Regions from separate parts of the Lysinibacillus sp. GJ-1 genome, predicted to be linked through region 2. Evidence: a T-box and tRNA genes for the amino acid it is inferred to sense, from the RefSeq annotation. Region 2 holds a T-box; the other regions hold tRNA genes.
What was found. The T-box of region 2 lies ahead of LO754_RS16460 (valine--tRNA ligase). A T-box ahead of a tRNA ligase gene usually reads a tRNA of that ligase, here a tRNA-Val.
Positions count from the first base shown of each region.

Region 1 (6,389 bases), 1.6 Mb from region 2:
TATATCCTTTATACGTGAAGATCTCGGTATATCCAATGTACTTGCAGGCTTCCTTACAACGATACCATTACTTGCATTCGCAATAGTATCCCCTTTTGCACCAGTAGTTGCAAGAAAACTCGGACTTGAATTAACACTATTTTTATCAACAATTTTATTAGCAGTAGGAATTGTCCTGCGTTCACTTGGGACAACGGGATTACTCGTATTTGGTACAATGATTATTGGTGTCGCCATTTCATTCGGTAACGTCCTTATTCCAGGTCTACTAAAATTAAAATTTCCATATCATGTTGGTTTACTAATGGCGTTTTATACAATGTCTATGAATTTAACGGCGGGAATCGGTGCTGGTATTAGCTATCCTATAGCGAATGCAGTACTGGGCTGGCAAGGTGCACTTGCTATTGCCCTAGCGCTAGTCATATTAACAATTGTGATTTGGTTACCCCAATTAAAGTTTAATAAACCTGAGCCAACTGTAGTCTCTACAAAAGCGCGTATACCATTGTGGAAATCACCAGTTACTTGGGCAGTTACTGGGGCAATGGGGCTACAATCGTTATTATTTTATACTACCGCAGCTTGGATTCCTGAAATTTATATTGCACAAGGCGTAGCCGCTGATCGTGCGGGTTGGATGTTTTCCATCATGCAAATTTCACAAGTGCCTATGGCATTAGTTGTGCCTATCATTGCTAGCAAAATGACATCTCAGCGACCACTCGTTTTAATGTTTACAGCATTTTATGTCATCGGTTTTACAGGCGTTGTGATGGAATGGACTAGTCTTGCTGTGTTATGGATGATATTGCTTGGTTTAGCAGGTGGGGCTTCATTTGCACTTGCCATGATGTTCTTTACATTACGTACACGTACAGCTTTTGAGGCGGCAGATTTATCTGGCTTTGCACAATCATTAGGTTATTTATTAGCCGCAGTTGGTCCAATTTTATTTGGCTATTTACATGATTTATTTGGCGGCTGGGATATCGCTGGGTGGCTATTTGTTGCCGTTACAGCTCTACTCTTCTTCTGTTCATTTAGAGCTTCTAAAAATGAATATATCAATTAATACGAGGCAGTTCATTTTCTACAATGAGCTGCCTCTTCATCATTAGTATGGGGGTTTTTGGTAAAAATAATTAGGTGTATGATAGACATTTACATACGGCTTATGGAAAATATGTGTCGTTGCAGGCGACAATGGTGGAATCAACCAAGTCCAGTTGCCTGTTAAATCGCGCCCTGCCTTGTGCTCTGCTTCTTCAAATAGCTTAAATTGCTGTGCTGCGGTATGATGATCAACAATACTTACGCCATCTTCTTTAAAGGAATGAAGAACAGCAATATTTAATTCTACTAGCGCACGATCACGCCAAAGAGATGCTTGCTTTGTTGTATCAAGATTAAAAATTTCTGCTATCTTCGGTAACATATCATAACGATCATGATCAGCTAAATTCCGTGCTCCAATTTCTGTCCCCATATACCAGCCATTAAAGGGGGCTGCCTGAAAGTCAATACCCGCCATTTGAAAGCGCATGCTCGATATAATTGGCACCGCATACCACTTCATTCCTAGTTCTTCTACCTTAGGATGTTCAGGGTGACGAATCACAACCTCTAATACATCACCACTTGGGATTGGAAACCATTGCGGTTTTCGGCTATCTACTTGAATCACGAGTGGTAGCACATCAAATGCTGTTCTTGCTCCCTGCCAGCCAAGTGACTCGCACACTTTTGTAAATGGCACCGAATGGGAATCACCAATAATCCCTGCTTCTGTTTCATAACCTGCATAACGTATAAGCTGGTGATTCCATATTTTTACTCTATCAGAGGCAAATACCGTTATAGTCGGACGAATCTTACCGCCATTTGTTGCATATCGAATATGGTGAAGTAATTTCTCAAAAATAGCATGCTCATCTAAAACCTCACGAGCATCCTCAACATGAAGTGATTGCCAAAATAATCTCCCAATACATTTATTACTATTACGCCATGCTACTCTTGCGCCAAAAGTAAGCTCTTCCGTTGTAGGAATATATGCTCCCTCTGTGACAACTTGCTGTAATCTATTTGTAAGCCATTGTTCTGACTCATTTTGTTCCAATTGATAAAGTGCTAAAAAACGTTGTACCTCTTGTAAATTCATATCGTTTTCCTCCATCTATCCCCATATTAGATGAACAGCATACAATTCACCACGAAAAAATCCGTAAGAAAACATACATCTTTTATATATGAAATACTTTGTTCAAATTTAAAACGGCAAATTAAAAGTTAGATGATTTACACAATACTTAATGCCTTAATGACAATAATTAAATGCTTAAAAAACAAAAAAAAGCATGTAGCAAAATTTGCTACATGCTTGATGACCTACGGGATTCGAACCCGTGTTACCGCCGTGAAAGGGCGGTGTCTTAACCGCTTGACCAAGGTAGTGGCTCCGAAGGCAGGACTCGAACCTGCGACAACCTGATTAACAGTCAGGTGCTACTACCAACTGAGCTACTTCGGAATAATTTTAAAATGGTATAAATGGACTCGAACCATCGACCTCACGCTTATCAGGCGTGCGCTCTAACCAGCTGAGCTATAGACCTCTTGGAGCGGGTGATGAGAATCGAACTCACGACATCAGCTTGGAAGGCTGAGGTTTTACCATTAAACTACACCCGCAAAAATGATGGGTCAGGACGGAATCGAACCGCCGACACTTAGAGCTTCAATCTAATGCTCTACCAACTGAGCTACTGACCCGGAAAATGGAGGAGGTAGAGGGATTCGAACCCCGCGCGGTGTTACCCGCCTGTCGGTTTTCAAGACCGATCCCTTCAGCCAGACTTGGGTATACCTCCGGAATAAAACAATTATGGTGGAGCCTAGCGGGATCGAACCGCTGACCTCCTGCGTGCAAGGCAGGCGCTCTCCCAGCTGAGCTAAGGCCCTATTTGTTAAAAAGATGGTCGGAATGACAGGATTCGAACCTACGACCCCTTGGTCCCAAACCAAGTGCTCTACCAAGCTGAGCTACATTCCGTTCATTTATTGGCGCGCCCGGCAGGAGTCGAACCCACAACCTTCTGATCCGTAGTCAGACGCTCTATCCAATTGAGCTACGGGCGCTAAATATTAAAAATGGTGCCGAGGGCCGGAATCGAACCGGCACGGTAGTCACCTACCGCAGGATTTTAAGTCCTGTGCGTCTGCCAGTTCCGCCACCCCGGCACATTTGGAGCGGAAGACGAGGTTCGAACTCGCGACCCCCACCTTGGCAAGGTGGTGTTCTACCACTGAACTACTTCCGCATGTGCATAAGATTATTTATCCTGGCAATTATAAATTTAAAATATAGATGATGCGGGTGAAGGGAGTCGAACCCCCACGCCTTGCGGCGCTAGATCCTAAGTCTAGTGCGTCTGCCAATTCCGCCACACCCGCAAATATGATGAGCCATGAAGGACTCGAACCTTCGACCCTCTGATTAAAAGTCAGATGCTCTACCAACTGAGCTAATGGCTCATATTAAGAAATAAATGGCTGGGGTACTAGGATTCGAACCTAGGCATGACGGAATCAAAATCCGTTGCCTTACCGCTTGGCTATACCCCAATATTTTATTATGGGGCGACTGATGGGAATCGAACCCACGAATGTCGGAACCACAATCCGATGCGTTAACCACTTCGCCACAACCGCCATATGTAATATAACAGTAGTCTAACCTAAAAAATTTGGCAGGGGCAGTAGGAATCGAACCCACACCAAAGGTTTTGGAGACCTCTATTCTACCGTTGAACTATGCCCCTATTGAATAAAGAGCTGGTGGAGGGGGACGGATTCGAACCGCCGAACCCTAAGGAGCGGATTTACAGTCCGCCGCGTTTAGCCACTTCGCTACCCCTCCAAGGGATGGTGCCGGCGATAGGAGTCGAACCCACGACCTACTGATTACAAGTCAGTTGCTCTACCAACTGAGCTACACCGGCACAAATAAGGACGGTCCCGACCGGGATCGAACCGGCGATCTCCTGCGTGACAGGCAGGCATGTTAACCGCTACACCACGGGACCTTAATTTTATTTGGTTGCGGAGACAGGATTTGAACCTGTGACCTTCGGGTTATGAGCCCGACGAGCTACCACTGCTCCACCCCGCGATAATAGTACTTTCATAATAAATAAATGGTGGAGGATGACGGGCTCGAACCGCCGACCCTCTGCTTGTAAGGCAGATGCTCTCCCAGCTGAGCTAATCCTCCACATAAAAAATAAGCGAAGCGACGTCCTACTCTCACAGGGGGAAGCCCCCAACTACCATCGGCGCTAAAGAGCTTAACTTCCGTGTTCGGTATGGGAACGGGTGTGACCTCTTTGCCATCATCACTTCACTTATTCAGTTGAAAGAACTCGTTCTCTCAAAACTGGATAAACGTTCATTGAATGTTTCAAACTTTTTGGTTAAGTCCTCGATCGATTAGTATTCGTCAGCTCCATGTGTCACCACACTTCCACCTCGAACCTATCTACCTCATCGTCTTTGAGGGATCTTACTTACTTGCGTAATGGGAAATCTCATCTTGAGGGGGCTTCATGCTTAGATGCTTTCAGCACTTATCCCGTCCACACATAGCTACCCAGCGATGCCTTTGGCAAGACAACTGGTACACCAGCGGTGTGTCCATCCCGGTCCTCTCGTACTAAGGACAGCTCCTCTCAAATTTCCTACGCCCACGACGGATAGGGACCGAACTGTCTCACGACGTTCTGAACCCAGCTCGCGTACCGCTTTAATGGGCGAACAGCCCAACCCTTGGGACCGACTACAGCCCCAGGATGCGATGAGCCGACATCGAGGTGCCAAACCTCCCCGTCGATGTGGACTCTTGGGGAGATAAGCCTGTTATCCCCGGGGTAGCTTTTATCCGTTGAGCGATGGTACTTCCATGCGGAACCACCGGATCACTAAGCCCGTCTTTCGACCCTGCTCGACTTGTAGGTCTCGCAGTCAAGCTCCCTTGTGCCTTTACACTCTACGAATGATTTCCAACCATTCTGAGGGAACCTTTGGGCGCCTCCGTTACCTTTTAGGAGGCGACCGCCCCAGTCAAACTGTCCGCCTGACACTGTCTCCTGCCCCGCTAAGGGGCATGGGTTAGAATTTCAATACAACCAGGGTAGTATCCCACCGACGCCTCCTTCGAAGCTGGCGCTCCGAGATCTCTGGCTCCTACCTATCCTGTACAAGTTGTACCAAAATTCAATATCAGGCTACAGTAAAGCTCCACGGGGTCTTTCCGTCCTGTCGCGGGTAACCTGCATCTTCACAGGTACTATAATTTCACCGAGTCTCTCGTTGAGACAGTGCCCAGATCGTTACGCCTTTCGTGCGGGTCGGAACTTACCCGACAAGGAATTTCGCTACCTTAGGACCGTTATAGTTACGGCCGCCGTTTACTGGGGCTTCAATTCGCAGCTTCGCTTGCGCTAACCACTCCTCTTAACCTTCCAGCACCGGGCAGGCGTCAGCCCCTATACGTCACCTTACGGTTTTGCAGAGACCTGTGTTTTTGCTAAACAGTCGCCTGCCTATTCACTGCGGCTCTCATGCGCTTGCACGCTCAAGAGCACCCCTTCTCCCGAAGTTACGGGGTCATTTTGCCGAGTTCCTTAACGAGAGTTCTCTCGCACACCTTAGGATTCTCTCCTCGACTACCTGTGTCGGTTTGCGGTACGGGCACCTCTCACCTCGATAGAGGCTTTTCTTGGCAGTGTGAAATCAGGAACTTCGTCCATACGGACTCGCCATCACAGCTCAACGTTACAGTGTGCGGATTTGCCTACACACACGCCTTACTGCTTGGACGCGCACAACCAACGGCGCGCTTACCCTATCCTACTGCGTCCCCCCATTTCTCAAACGGTGAGGAGGTGGTACAGGAATATCAACCTGTTGTCCATCGCCTACGCCTATCGGCCTCGGCTTAGGTCCCGACTAACCCTGAGCGGACGAGCCTTCCTCAGGAAACCTTAGTCATACGGTGGACGGGATTCTCACCCGTCTTTCGCTACTCATACCGGCATTCTCACTTCTAAGCGCTCCACCAGTCCTTCCGGTCTGACTTCAACGCACTTAGAACGCTCTCCTACCACTGACATCGTAGATGTCAATCCACAGCTTCGGTGAATCGTTTAGCCCCGATACATTTTCGGCGCAGCGTCACTCGACCAGTGAGCTATTACGCACTCTTTAAATGATGGCTGCTTCTAAGCCAACATCCTGGTTGTCTGTGCAACGCCACATCCTTTTCCACTTAACGATTACTTTGGGACCTTAGCTGGTGGTCTGGGCTGTTTCCCTTTTGACTACGGATC
Region 1 covers NZ_CP088912.1:224,848-231,236, reverse strand. The annotation lists gene LO754_RS01105 (CynX/NimT family MFS transporter) at 1-1,075, shown strand, start outside; gene LO754_RS01100 (nitric oxide synthase oxygenase) at 1,118-2,164, opposite strand; tRNA gene LO754_RS01095 (tRNA-Glu) at 2,388-2,452, opposite strand; tRNA gene LO754_RS01090 (tRNA-Asn) at 2,457-2,533, opposite strand; tRNA gene LO754_RS01085 (tRNA-Ile) at 2,545-2,618, opposite strand; tRNA gene LO754_RS01080 (tRNA-Gly) at 2,621-2,694, opposite strand; tRNA gene LO754_RS01075 (tRNA-Phe) at 2,703-2,775, opposite strand; tRNA gene LO754_RS01070 (tRNA-Ser) at 2,782-2,873, opposite strand; tRNA gene LO754_RS01065 (tRNA-Pro) at 2,979-3,055, opposite strand; tRNA gene LO754_RS01060 (tRNA-Arg) at 3,065-3,141, opposite strand; tRNA gene LO754_RS01055 (tRNA-Leu) at 3,155-3,243, opposite strand; tRNA gene LO754_RS01050 (tRNA-Gly) at 3,249-3,323, opposite strand; tRNA gene LO754_RS01045 (tRNA-Leu) at 3,375-3,456, opposite strand; tRNA gene LO754_RS01040 (tRNA-Lys) at 3,465-3,537, opposite strand; tRNA gene LO754_RS01035 (tRNA-Gln) at 3,553-3,627, opposite strand; tRNA gene LO754_RS01030 (tRNA-His) at 3,639-3,714, opposite strand; tRNA gene LO754_RS01025 (tRNA-Trp) at 3,751-3,824, opposite strand; tRNA gene LO754_RS01020 (tRNA-Tyr) at 3,839-3,922, opposite strand; tRNA gene LO754_RS01015 (tRNA-Thr) at 3,929-4,004, opposite strand; tRNA gene LO754_RS01010 (tRNA-Asp) at 4,016-4,088, opposite strand; tRNA gene LO754_RS01005 (tRNA-Met) at 4,100-4,174, opposite strand; tRNA gene LO754_RS01000 (tRNA-Val) at 4,201-4,276, opposite strand; rRNA gene rrf (5S ribosomal RNA) at 4,290-4,405, opposite strand; rRNA gene LO754_RS00990 (23S ribosomal RNA) at 4,472-6,389, opposite strand, start outside.
Region 1: it has a tRNA-Val gene. The T-box ahead of LO754_RS16460 (valine--tRNA ligase) is inferred to sense a tRNA for this amino acid. The anticodon was not compared.

Region 2 (6,389 bases):
TATTTTCGTGATAGAAGGCGAAGATATTAAGAATGAAGTTCAGTCAATGCCAGGTGTTTTTCAATTTTCATTAGATAATCTAGGTGCTGAAGTAGATGAAGTGGTTGCTTTAGGTATCCCAGCTGTTATTTTATTTGGTTTACCAGCAGAAAAAGATGAAGTGGGGACAGGTGCTTTCCACGATCATGGAATTGTTCAAGAAGCGACACGACTTATTAAAGAGCGTCACCCAGAGCTGTTAGTGATTGCTGATACATGTCTGTGTGAGTTTACAGACCATGGTCATTGTGGCTTGATTGAGGGCGATCAAATTTTAAATGACGCTTCTTTAGATGTTTTAGCACGTACTGCTGTTTCACAAGCAAAAGCAGGTGCAGATATTATTGCACCGTCAAATATGATGGATGGTTTTGTTGCTGCAATACGTACTGGTCTTGACGCAGCGGGCTTTGAAAATGTACCAATTATGTCCTATGCCGTAAAATATGCATCAAGCTATTACGGCCCTTTCCGTGATGCGGCTGATGGAGCACCACAATTTGGTGATCGTAAATCATACCAAATGGACCCATCCAATCGTATGGAAGCTTTCCGTGAAGCAGAATCTGATATTGAAGAAGGTGCGGATTTCTTAATCGTGAAGCCTGCCCTAAGCTATTTAGATATTATTCGAGATATGAAAAATAACTATACATTACCGATTGTTGCGTATAACGTTTCTGGTGAATATGCAATGATTAAAGCTGCAGCTATCAATGGTTGGATTGAAGAGAAAAAAGTAGTGCTTGAAACATTGCTAGGTATGAAACGAGCAGGCTCGGATCTAATTATCACTTATCATGCTAAAGATGTAGCACGTTGGTTGGAGGAGAAATAATGGCGCGTTCTTACGAAAAATCAAAACAAGCATATGCAGAAGCTATCAACTTAATGCCGGGTGGGGTTAGTAGTCCCGTACGTGCATTTAAATCAGTAAATATGGATCCTATATTTATGGAATCTGGTCATGGTGCAATAATTACAGACATCGATGGCAATGAATATATTGACTATGTACTATCATGGGGCTCTTTAATTTTAGGGCATACTCATCCGGAAGTTGTAAAAGCCATTGCTGAAACTGCAGCGAAAGGTTCTTCTTTTGGAGCTCCTAGTTATACAGAAAATCGTTTAGCTAAGCTAGTATTAGAACGTTTACCTGGCATGGAGATGATTCGCTTTGTATCATCAGGGACAGAAGCAACAATGTCTGCATTACGTGTAGCACGTGGTGTAACAGGTCGTGATAAAATTTTGAAATTTGAAGGCTCTTACCATGGTCATGGTGATTCATTATTGATAAAAGCTGGTTCAGGTGTGGCGACATTAGGCATACCTGATAGCCCTGGTGTACCTGCGGATATTGCGCGTAATACATTAACGGTGGCTTACAATGATTTAGAAGGTGCTAAACAAGTATTTGAAAAATTTGGTGCAGAGCTTGCGGCAGTAATTGTTGAGCCAGTGGCAGGGAATATGGGCGTTGTCCCACCACAGCCAGGTTTCCTAGAAGGCTTACGTGAATTAACAACAAAGCATGGTGCGCTGCTAATCTTTGATGAGGTTATGACAGGCTTCCGCGTTGACTATGGCTGTGCGCAAGGTTACTTTGCTGTAACACCAGATATGACAACGCTAGGGAAAGTAATTGGTGGCGGTCTACCTGTAGGTGCTTTCGCGGGTAAGAAGGAAGTTATGGAACAAGTAGCACCGGCTGGTCCAATTTATCAAGCTGGTACATTATCAGGTAATCCATTAGCAATGACAGCAGGCTATGAAACGTTATCCCGACTTGATGAAAACTCCTATGAGTATTTCAAAAAGTTAGGAGACCAACTAGAAGCAGGATTTAGAGCTGCAGCTACAAAGTACAATATTCCACATACGGTGAATCGCGCTGGCTCGATGATTGGTTTCTTCTTTACAAATGAAGATGTAATCGATTTTGCTTCAGCGAAAACGTCTGATTTACAATTATTTGCGGAATACTTCCGTTTAATGGCAGAAGAAGGTATTTTCTTACCGCCTTCCCAATTTGAAGGATTGTTTATTTCTACTGCACATACAGAGGAACATATCGCGAAAACGGTCGATGCTTTCCATAAAGTGTTTGCCCAATTAGCAAAATAAGTTATCTAAAGCCATCCATTGGGGTGGCTTTTTTTTGTCAAAATTAAAACTTTCAGCATAGCCAAATAGTGGGCGTTTTAGTTTATAATAGAGCTATTCAGAAAAGAAAGTAGTGGTTTTAAAATGGCAACAGGCACACATACAGTAGAAGTACCCGTAGCAATTGAACATGTTTGGGAATTCGTTAGTGACATGGAAAAATGGGCAAAGCTTGTCCCAGGTTATAATGCACATACGATGATAGATGATAAACACTCTACGTGGACATTTAAAGGTAATGTTGGTGTACTGAAAAAAACGGTAGAAGTAGAGATTACAATTTTAGAGTGGGCAGCACCTTCAAAGGTAACTTTTGAATTAAAAGGCCTATCAGATAATTTTACAGGAAATGGCTATTTCTTAGCTGAAAGCATTGATGCAAACAATACAAAAATGACAGGCTTTTTAGAAGTTACAGCAGGAGGTTTAGCTGGTCCTGTATTAAATCCAATCTTCAAGCCAATCGTTCCAAAAGCTACACAAATGTTGACAGATCGCGTAGCAAATAAAATTAAAATGGTAAACGTTTAAGCGTAAAAGCATGCCTGATTTTTATTCAGGCATGCTTTTTTTATGGTAAAAATCTTGTAACCATCGTTGTCTAGCATACATTTCGATTGCAATTCATATGATGCTAAGGGAGGGATTATTATCGAACAGAAAACTTGGAATATGCGTGAAACATTTTGTTTTCCGGGATATGGTTGCCCAACAGAAATTGCGGCTGTGCAGATAAAGCCACAATGGCAATCGATGCAATTAGAAGACTCGTTAAGATTAAATGGTATTTATCATATCACAGCGCATGTACGCTTTGATTTTCAAGACATGCAAACATTCATGGATGCCGAAGATTTAATCAGTATTGATGCACTCGATATTCAAGGAGATACTGGCTATTTTGAATATGCAGTCCCATTAAATGTTGATTTACCAAAAGAGGCAGCGATTGAGGACTTAATGGTGAAAGACATTCGTCCAATACTGTCCAATCAAATGTGTCAACTTGAATGGACAGTGACGAGTACATTTCGTAGTGAAGCATTACCAATGCCAGCAGTAGAAAAAATCGATGCTGTTGAGGAACAGGTTGTTGTAGCCAAGACGCAACTTCCAATAGAGGAGTCTACGTTTATTGAGCAAACTGTCCAAGTAATGAAACCGACACCTGTAGAAGCATCAGCCAAAGCTAAACAATCGGTACCGGCGGAACAAAAAATTGTGCTTAGAGAATCTTCCAGTCACTCTGCTGTGCGCGAATCAAGTTCCTGGAATGAAGTAGAAACAATGATTTGGGATTTAACAGAAGACTATACTCCGCTCAAAGTTCGTGTATCAAATGATATCTTTTAAAAGTAAATAGCATAGAAGTAGTAAAAGTAATAAGATGATAAGATCGCCAGAAGTTGGGATGATGATAACACGGATAAACTGAAAACCACAAATCGGTACAATAATTGTTCTACAATAAAATCGGAATTGTCGTAGCCAAGGTGGTAAAAGCCAAGGGTTATACTTACGTCGTCGCATATGAATAGTCACTTCCTTTTCTATTTACTTTTTAAGACTAGCTGAAATTAACTAAATCACTTGAAAAAATAGATGAATTTGCGGTACAATGTGGAAAGCTGAATATGGATGCTATGACAGGGAAGAGTAAATTATTTGTGCATTTATAGAGAGGAAACGGTAGCTGAAAAGTTTCTATTTGTACGTAATCGAACGTAGCCCTCGAGCAGCTTTAGTGAACTAATAGTAGTTAAAGCCGGTTAAACACCGTTAACGAATTGAGAGCCAGCTGTAATAAGCTTAAGACATCCAGCATGAATCCTTACTTCTAATGTATAAGGGCATTTAAAGTGCACTAATATGAGAAATAGTGATGTGCGAGAGTGCTTATCTTACTCTGCTGGAATTAAAGGTGGTACCGCGAACTTAAACTCCTTCGTCCTTTTGTTGACGATAGGAGTTTTTTTATTTGCTAAAAAGATGTATGCATTTTATTAGCGAATAATCCAAAGGCATTTGTCACTGATTTATTTGGTGTGAATACACTGGTAAATCAAGACGAGTAATTATGAAGCTTGCCTAAGCGCATAAATGTCAAAAATTATTTCACAACAGGAGGAGTCAATATGACAGAAAACATTTCAATGCCGACGAAATACGATCCGCAGTCTATTGAAACGGGTCGCTATGAATGGTGGCTACAAGGTAAATTTTTCGAAGCACAACCTGAAAGCGGGAAGGAACCCTATTCAATCGTCATTCCACCACCGAACGTAACAGGAAAATTGCATCTTGGTCATGCATGGGATACAACATTACAAGATATTTTAATTCGTATGAAGCGTATGCAAGGTTATGATGCACTTTGGTTACCAGGAATGGACCATGCAGGTATTGCTACACAAGCAAAAGTAGAAGCAAAACTACGTGAAGATAATATTACACGTTATGATTTGGGACGTGAAAAATTCCTAGAAAAAACTTGGGAATGGAAAGAGGAGTACGCTGGGCATATTCGCGCGCAATGGGCGAAGCTTTACTTTGCATTAGACTACTCTCGTGAACGTTTTACACTCGATAAAGGTTTATCGGATGCCGTTAAAACGGTTTTCGTGCAATTATATGAAAAAGGCTTAATTTATCGTGGGGAGCGTATCATTAACTGGGACCCAGCAGCAAAAACAGCCTTATCGGATATTGAAGTTATCTATCAGGATGTACAAGGTGCATTCTATCATATGAAGTACCCATTAGCAGATGGTTCTGGCTATGTGGAAGTTGCAACGACACGTCCTGAAACAATGCTTGGGGACTCTGGTGTAGCAGTTCACCCGAAAGATGAGCGTTACCAACATTTAATCGGTAAAACGGTTATTTTACCAATCGTGGGCCGTGAAATTCCTATCGTAGCAGATGATTACGTTGATATGGAATTCGGTACAGGTGTAGTAAAAATGACACCAGCTCATGACCCGAACGACTTTGAAGTTGGTAATCGTCATAACTTAGAACGTATTCTGGTAATGAACGAAGATGGCACAATGAATGAACTTGCGGGTAAATACAATGGTATGGATCGTTTTGAATGCCGTAAGCAAATTGTTGCCGATTTACAAGAAGCAGGTGTCCTAATCAATATTGAAGAGCATATGCACTCTGTAGGACATTCTGAACGTTCTGGTGCAGTTGTAGAACCTTATCTTTCCGCACAATGGTTCGTTAAAATGCAACCACTTGCAGATGCCTCTTTAGAACTGCAAAAAGACGAGGAAGGTAAAGTTCACTTCGTTCCATCACGTTTTGAAAACACATATTCTCGTTGGATGGAAAATATCCGTGACTGGTGTATCTCTCGCCAATTATGGTGGGGACACCAAATTCCTGCATGGTATCACAATGAAACAGGTGAAATTTACGTAGGTAAAGAAGCGCCTGCAGACGCAGAAAATTGGACACAGGATGAAGATGTGTTAGATACATGGTTCTCATCAGCACTATAGCCATTTTCTACAATGGGTTGGTATGACGAGGCAAATGAAGAATATCAACGTTACTATCCAACAAGTACGCTTGTAACAGGATACGATATTATTTTCTTCTGGGTATCTCGTATGATTTTCCAAGGTATTGAATTTACTGGACAACGCCCATTCAAAGATGTATTAATCCACGGATTGGTACGTGATGGCGAAGGACGTAAGATGAGTAAATCACTTGGTAATGGTGTGGACCCAATGGATGTTATTGAGAAATACGGAGCGGATTCACTGCGTTATTTCTTAGCAACAGGTTCATCTCCAGGCCAAGATTTACGATATACAACGGAAAAAGTAGAATCTGTTTGGAACTTTGCTAATAAAATTTGGAATGCTTCCCGTTTCGCACTTATGAACATGGATGGAATGACATATGATGAAATCGACTTAACTGGTGAAAAATCAGTAGCCGATAAATGGATTTTAACGCGCTTGAATGAAACAATTGAACGTGTGACTTCATTAGCAGAACGTTATGAGTTTGGTGAAGTAGGTCGTGAACTATATAATTTCATTTGGGATGATTTCTGTTCTTGGTATATTGAAATGGCGAAACTACCGCTGAATGGTGAAGATGAGGCTGCTAAGAAAACAACTCGATCTATACTAGCTTACGTATTAGACCAAACAATGCGT
Region 2 covers NZ_CP088912.1:3,311,569-3,317,957, reverse strand. The annotation lists gene hemB (porphobilinogen synthase) at 1-877, shown strand, start outside; gene hemL (glutamate-1-semialdehyde 2,1-aminomutase) at 877-2,169, shown strand; gene LO754_RS16475 (SRPBCC family protein) at 2,293-2,739, shown strand; gene LO754_RS16470 (hypothetical protein) at 2,881-3,561, shown strand; gene LO754_RS23885 (hypothetical protein) at 3,544-3,738, opposite strand; T-box leader at 3,843-4,164, shown strand; partial or broken gene LO754_RS16460 (valine--tRNA ligase) at 4,344-6,389, shown strand, end outside.

Region 3 (6,389 bases), 350 kb from region 2:
GCTTTGTATATAATGTGTGGGCAGTAACATGACGTGGTGCTAAATCTAGCAGTGGATGTACACCTGTCATAATAGGTTCACGCTGTGCATTAACAAAAATACCTCCAGCGCCTCGAACAGCTTCAGAGACCAATCCTTTAGCCTCGCCATCACACCATAATAAACTTGGATGAAATTGCATAAATTCCATATCACTGATGGCAGCGCCTGCGCGATATGCTAATGCAATACCATCTCCCGTATTCGTTGCATAGTTAGAAGTGCTTGGATAAAGAGCACCTGCACCACCTGTAGCAAGAATGACATGATGGGCAAAGTAACGTTTTAATCCTTCTTCACCCTTTGTCATGACGCCAATACACTCGCCATTGCTGTTTAACATCAATTCAAAAGCCAATTCATTGCAATGAATAGAAATATTTGACGGTAGGTGTTTAAGTAAGTAATCAATCAATATTTGACCAGTCCTATCGCCCCCAGCATGTAAAATACGATGATGACTATGGGCTCCTTCTAAGCCAAGTGCCGGTTCACCGGTTTCTTGCCGATCGATGGGCAATCCCTCTAAGAGAAATTTCCTCATAATGGTAGAACCATCTTTTATAAGTGTTTCAACAAATTTTTTCTCGTGATGGTATTCACCGGCAGCTAATGTATCAGCAATATGCAAATTTGTATGATCTTCAGGACTAGTAACGGCAGCTATGCCTCCTTGTGCACGATAAGAGCTACTCATTTTAACAGAGGATTTCGTAACAATCTGTACTTGAAAATACTGTCCAAGTAGTCGTGCTGCTTGAAGTGATGCAATGCCACTACCAATAATGAGTATGTCTGTCTTTACATCCATAGGTCTACCTTCTTTACAGTTGTCTTGACACATATCTTTACATAAAATAAAAAGGAAAACAAGACTTGATGACTAGAAAGGGAGAATTAGATGATTTACATGGATTATGCAGCAACATCTCCAATGTCGAATAAAGCACTTGAAGCTTATTGTGAAGTGGCAAAACGTTATTATGGAAATAGTGCAAGTTTGCATGATTTAGGAGGACAAGCAAATTACTTTGTAGAACAGGCGAGAGCTATCGTAGCAAGAAAACTCGGCGTTAAAAGTGATGGGATTATTTTTACTGGAAGCGGAACAGAAGGGAATTTACTATCGATTTTATCACTGGCTTTAGCTTCAAAAAAAGGCAAGCATATAATTTCATCGCAAGCTGAGCATACGTCTGTCCATGCAGCATTGAATACACTTGAGAAAATGGGTTATTCCGTTACAAAATTACCTTTACAACTGGATGGGTGTATTCAAGTCAATCAGGTACGAGAGGCTATAAAAGAGGATACAGCATTAATAACAATTCAACATGTAAATTCTGAAATAGGCTCTATCCAACCAGTGGAAGAAATTGCTTTAATAGCAAACAGTCAAAATATATTTTTTCATGTAGATTGTGTACAGTCCTTTTGTAAGCTACCAACTACTTCTTTTTGTGCAAATGTAGATGCAATTACCATTTCTGCCCATAAAATAGGAGGACCAAAAGGATGTGGGGCAATATTTGTAAATCCTCAAATTCGAGTGCCGTCTTTAACACCCGGCGTAACACATGAACGTGGTTTACGTGGTGGAACATTAGATACACCTGCCATTGTGGCTTTTGCGTCAGCCATTGAAAACTATCATTTTGAGCGTCAACATTATGAATTGTTGCGTCAATATCTACAAAGCCATTTACCACCAACTTGTCGATTAATTAAGTGTGTGAGGCAACTACCTAATATATGTGGTTTGATGATGGACAAAGTGGAAGGGCAATACGTGTTACTCAAATTAAACGAAGCCGGTATTTGTATTTCAACTGGTAGTGCTTGTGATATACACAGTGAATCTGGCACAAAAGCAATTATATCAATGGGTTATACAATGGAGGAAGCACGACAGTTTTTTAGAATATCATTTGGACCAACAACAACATTTGAAGAAATTGATCAATTAACCTTTGCATTGTCTAACATTCTAAAATAAATTAGGTATTGAAAAAAGCCTTTAATTTTTCTGATAAATCACTTCCTGTAAAAATTAAAGGCTTCTTTGTTCTAATAAATTGCTTCTTGACGTAAGCATGGGCTTTAAGTGATAACTGCAAAAGCCATCTATAATTTTATTGTTGCAAAGGCGTAAAAGCTACCTCTTCCATAGCGATGCAAACGAGCACACCATTAAAGAAACAGTAGTAGCGTTCGTTAAAAATATACATCTCTTTGTCGACAATTTAACTATTTTATTGATTTGTGTAAATAAAATGTTTTCTTTTGGAAAAACAATTGCTATAATGGTTAGCAGAGCGATAAATTCTCTCACATAACAAAAATATCTTTAAAAAGTAATAATTTCTTTTTTTTATAAAAAAGTGTTGCATTCTCTAGATAAACGTTATACAATAATTCTTGTCTTGAAGGACAGGTAAACAACTTCAAAACGAAATACATAAGAGTTTCGAGATAAAAGCTATTCGCAAAAGCGGTTGAGAGAAGGAAGAAGCTTACTCTAGTACGCAACTGACCGAACGCATAAAGCTAATGCAGTAATACTTTGTATTGAAAGTCGAAATATAGTCTAGTGATGATGGCAAAGAGGTCACACCCGTTCCCATACCGAACACGGAAGTTAAGCTCTTTAGCGCCGATGGTAGTTGGGGCTTCCCCTGTGAGAGTAGGACGTCGCTAGGCATAATACCCAGGAGGATTAGCTCAGCTGGGAGAGCATCTGCCTTACAAGCAGAGGGTCGGCGGTTCGAGCCCGTCATCCTCCACCATATGCCGGTTTAGCTCAGCAGGTAGAGCAACTGACTTGTAATCAGTAGGTCGTGGGTTCGATTCCTATAGCCGGCACCATTTTTTGAGCCATTAGCTCAGTTGGTAGAGCATCTGACTTTTAATCAGAGGGTCGAAGGTTCGAGTCCTTCATGGCTCACCATTTTTAATTGCCAACAATAAAATGCGGGTGTGGCGGAATTGGCAGACGCACTAGACTTAGGATCTAGCGCCGCGAGGCGTGGGGGTTCGACTCCCTTCACCCGCACCATTTTATTTGAATTTATATAATTGCCAGGATAAATAATCTTATGCACATGCGGAAGTAGTTCAGTGGTAGAACACCACCTTGCCAAGGTGGGGGTCGCGAGTTCGAACCTCGTCTTCCGCTCCAAATGTGCCGGGGTGGCGGAACTGGCAGACGCACAGGACTTAAAATCCTGCGGTAGGTGACTACCGTGCCGGTTCGATTCCCCTCGGCACCATTTTTTATCAAGCGCCCGTAGCTCAATTGGATAGAGCGTCTGACTACGGATCAGAAGGTTGTGGGTTCGACTCCTGCCGGGCGCGCCAATAAATGAACGGGAAGTAGCTCAGCTTGGTAGAGCACTTGGTTTGGGACCAAGGGGTCGCAGGTTCGAATCCTGTCTTCCCGACCATTTCCAAAAATCTGTAATTTATGGTAGCTCAGCTGGGAGAGCGCCTGCCTTGCACGCAGGAGGTCAGCGGTTCGATCCCGCTAGGCTCCACCATAATTTATAACCAGTATAAAGATCCTGGCGGCGTAGCTCAGCTGGCTAGAGCGTACGGTTCATACCCGTAAGGTCGGGGGTTCGATCCCCTCTGCCGCCATCTTAAAGGACCTTTAGCTCAGTTGGTTAGAGCAGACGGCTCATAACCGTCCGGTCGCAGGTTCGAGTCCTGCAAGGTCCACCATTTATATAATAGTACGGAGGTATACCCAAGTCTGGCTGAAGGGATCGGTCTTGAAAACCGACAGGCGGGTAACACCGCGCGGGGGTTCGAATCCCTCTACCTCCTCCAGTTTTAATTTTAGTAAATGGTGTACAAAAAACTCGAAGTGAATAAACATATTATCGCGGGGTGGAGCAGTGGTAGCTCGTCGGGCTCATAACCCGAAGGTCGTTGGTTCAAATCCAGCCCCCGCAACCAAGTGGTCCCGTGGTGTAGCGGTTAACATGCCTGCCTGTCACGCAGGAGATCGCCGGTTCGATCCCGGTCGGGACCGCCATTTTAAAATAGGTTCAGTAAAAGTATATGGGTCAGTAGCTCAGTTGGTAGAGCATTAGATTGAAGCTCTAAGTGTCGGCGGTTCGATTCCGTCCTGACCCATCATATACGCGGGTGTAGTTTAATGGTAAAACCTCAGCCTTCCAAGCTGATGTCGTGGGTTCGATTCCCATCACCCGCTCCAATGGGCCTATAGCTCAGCTGGTTAGAGCGCACGCCTGATAAGCGTGAGGTCGATGGTTCGAGTCCATTTACCACCATTATTCCGAAGTAGCTCAGTTGGTAGTAGCACCTGACTGTTAATCAGGTTGTCGCAGGTTCGAGTCCTGCCTTCGGAGCCATTTTTTTATTTATGGGGAAGTACTCAAGAGGCTGAAGAGGCGCCCCTGCTAAGGGTGTAGGTCGGGTAACCGGCGCGAGGGTTCAAATCCCTCCTTCTCCGCCATTGGCCCTTTGGTCAAGTGGTTAAGACACCGCCCTTTCACGGCGGTAACACGGGTTCGAATCCCGTAGGGGTCATACTAAAACGCAGTAAATGTGATTACACATTTACTGCGTTTTTTTTGCTAGATTGAAAAATTGAGAGTGCATCGTTTCCCATTGTCTATTTATGAATACAATGATGATTCTCTTTAATAGCAATATTAGGTAATATAGGTATAAGCAATTATAAAGGGGGATCATACGAATGAGCGAAAATTTAAGATGGGTGTATAATCGGCAATATCTTTTGCAAGAGAACTTACAACAATGTAAAGATTTACTGCAAAATTTTACAGTAGAACAGGTTAATTGTGTGGAAAGATTCCATCATACATATGAAAATTTTGAAAAAACACCTATACATGATTTAGATGCTTTAGCAATGCATCTCGGGGTCAGTAAGATTTTTGTTAAAGATGAATCCTATCGCTTTGGTTTAAATGCGTTTAAGGTGTTAGGTGGTATTTATGCGATTGGCAAATATGTTGCGAAATTGCTAGATCAAAATATTGATGAATTGTCTTTTGAACAATTAAAACTACCTGAAGTGAAAGAAAAATTAGGCGACTGTACCTTTATTTCAACGACAGATGGCAATCATGGGCGCGGGGTTGCTTGGGCAGCAAGGGAACTTGGCTGTAAGGCGCGAATTTATATGCCTGCTGGTAGTGCGGAAGAGCGCTTGCAAAATATTAAAAATGAGGGCGCATATGCAGAAATCACTTCAATGAATTATGATGAAACGGTAAGGTATACCTCACAGCTTGCAGAGGATAATGGCTGGATAGTGATACAGGATACAATGTGGGAAGGGTACGAAGAGATTCCATTATGGATTATGCAAGGCTATACAACATTGGCAAAAGAGATTGTTGACCATCTGCAAGAAGCACCGACCCATGTATTTTTACAGGCAGGTGTAGGTTCATTTGCAGGAGCTATTGTCGCTTTTTTACAACAATATTATGGACAACAACTAACATTTGTTTTAATTGAACCTGATGCAGCTAATTGCTTCTATGAGAGTTTTAACCGAGGTACTGGACAGTTTGTTACTGTCGGTGGAGAAATGCAAACCATTATGGCTGGCTTAGCATGTGGGGAGCCTAATCCTATCGCTTGGGATATTTTAAAAACATATACAAAGGTAAGTATTAGTTGTAGTGAGAGAGTAGCTGCAACGGGTATGCGTGTCTTGGGAAATCCACTTGGAGCGGATAATCGTATTGTTGCAGGAGAATCAGGAGCAGCGCCATTTGGATGTTTTTATGAATTAATGACAAATAAGGATTACTATGATTTAAAGGTCGCTTTACAGCTCAATCCAAAGTCAAAGATATTGTTTGTTAGTACAGAGGGAGACACAGACGTAGAAAACTACAGAAATATAGTGTGGCATGGGAAGTATGCTAAATAGGAAAGGTGAGCATCTTGGATACTGAGATGCTTTTTTATATTAATTCTTGCAAATTATTTATCCATTTTATAAAATATTTTTACTTATATACGGAATATCTCAATATTTAGCTTTTAGTAGGAATTAAAATATATGTGTTTACAAGATGTAGGCTTAACTTTTAAATTAACGGAATTTTCATACATTTAATTAGTTAGGAGGTTTAATAGAAATTAGATACTTTTATCCTATCTTCTTGTTATTATCAATATTTCTCATAGGATGCGTTCTAAAGAAGCTAGCTTAGATTCTATAGCATTTTCTTCTAAAGAATGTGAACAAAACTGGGGTATTTGTACAGTTTATGATAAAGGAAGAGGTGATAAAAGTGAATAATCACATAAAATATCAATGGAGGATAACGAAATATAATCCT
Region 3 covers NZ_CP088912.1:3,663,776-3,670,164, reverse strand. The annotation lists gene nadB (L-aspartate oxidase) at 1-850, opposite strand, end outside; gene LO754_RS18150 (cysteine desulfurase family protein) at 950-2,035, shown strand; rRNA gene rrf (5S ribosomal RNA) at 2,626-2,739, shown strand; tRNA gene LO754_RS18140 (tRNA-Val) at 2,750-2,825, shown strand; tRNA gene LO754_RS18135 (tRNA-Thr) at 2,829-2,904, shown strand; tRNA gene LO754_RS18130 (tRNA-Lys) at 2,911-2,986, shown strand; tRNA gene LO754_RS18125 (tRNA-Leu) at 3,010-3,094, shown strand; tRNA gene LO754_RS18120 (tRNA-Gly) at 3,143-3,217, shown strand; tRNA gene LO754_RS18115 (tRNA-Arg) at 3,320-3,396, shown strand; tRNA gene LO754_RS18110 (tRNA-Pro) at 3,406-3,482, shown strand; tRNA gene LO754_RS18105 (tRNA-Met) at 3,602-3,675, shown strand; tRNA gene LO754_RS18100 (tRNA-Ile) at 3,683-3,759, shown strand; tRNA gene LO754_RS18095 (tRNA-Ser) at 3,775-3,867, shown strand; tRNA gene LO754_RS18090 (tRNA-Met) at 3,922-3,996, shown strand; tRNA gene LO754_RS18085 (tRNA-Asp) at 4,000-4,075, shown strand; tRNA gene LO754_RS18080 (tRNA-Phe) at 4,104-4,176, shown strand; tRNA gene LO754_RS18075 (tRNA-Gly) at 4,185-4,258, shown strand; tRNA gene LO754_RS18070 (tRNA-Ile) at 4,261-4,334, shown strand; tRNA gene LO754_RS18065 (tRNA-Asn) at 4,339-4,415, shown strand; tRNA gene LO754_RS18060 (tRNA-Ser) at 4,429-4,519, shown strand; tRNA gene LO754_RS18055 (tRNA-Glu) at 4,522-4,593, shown strand; gene dpaL (diaminopropionate ammonia-lyase) at 4,763-5,974, shown strand; gene LO754_RS18045 (DUF7683 domain-containing protein) at 6,342-6,389, shown strand, end outside.
Region 3: it has a tRNA-Val gene. The T-box ahead of LO754_RS16460 (valine--tRNA ligase) is inferred to sense a tRNA for this amino acid. The anticodon was not compared.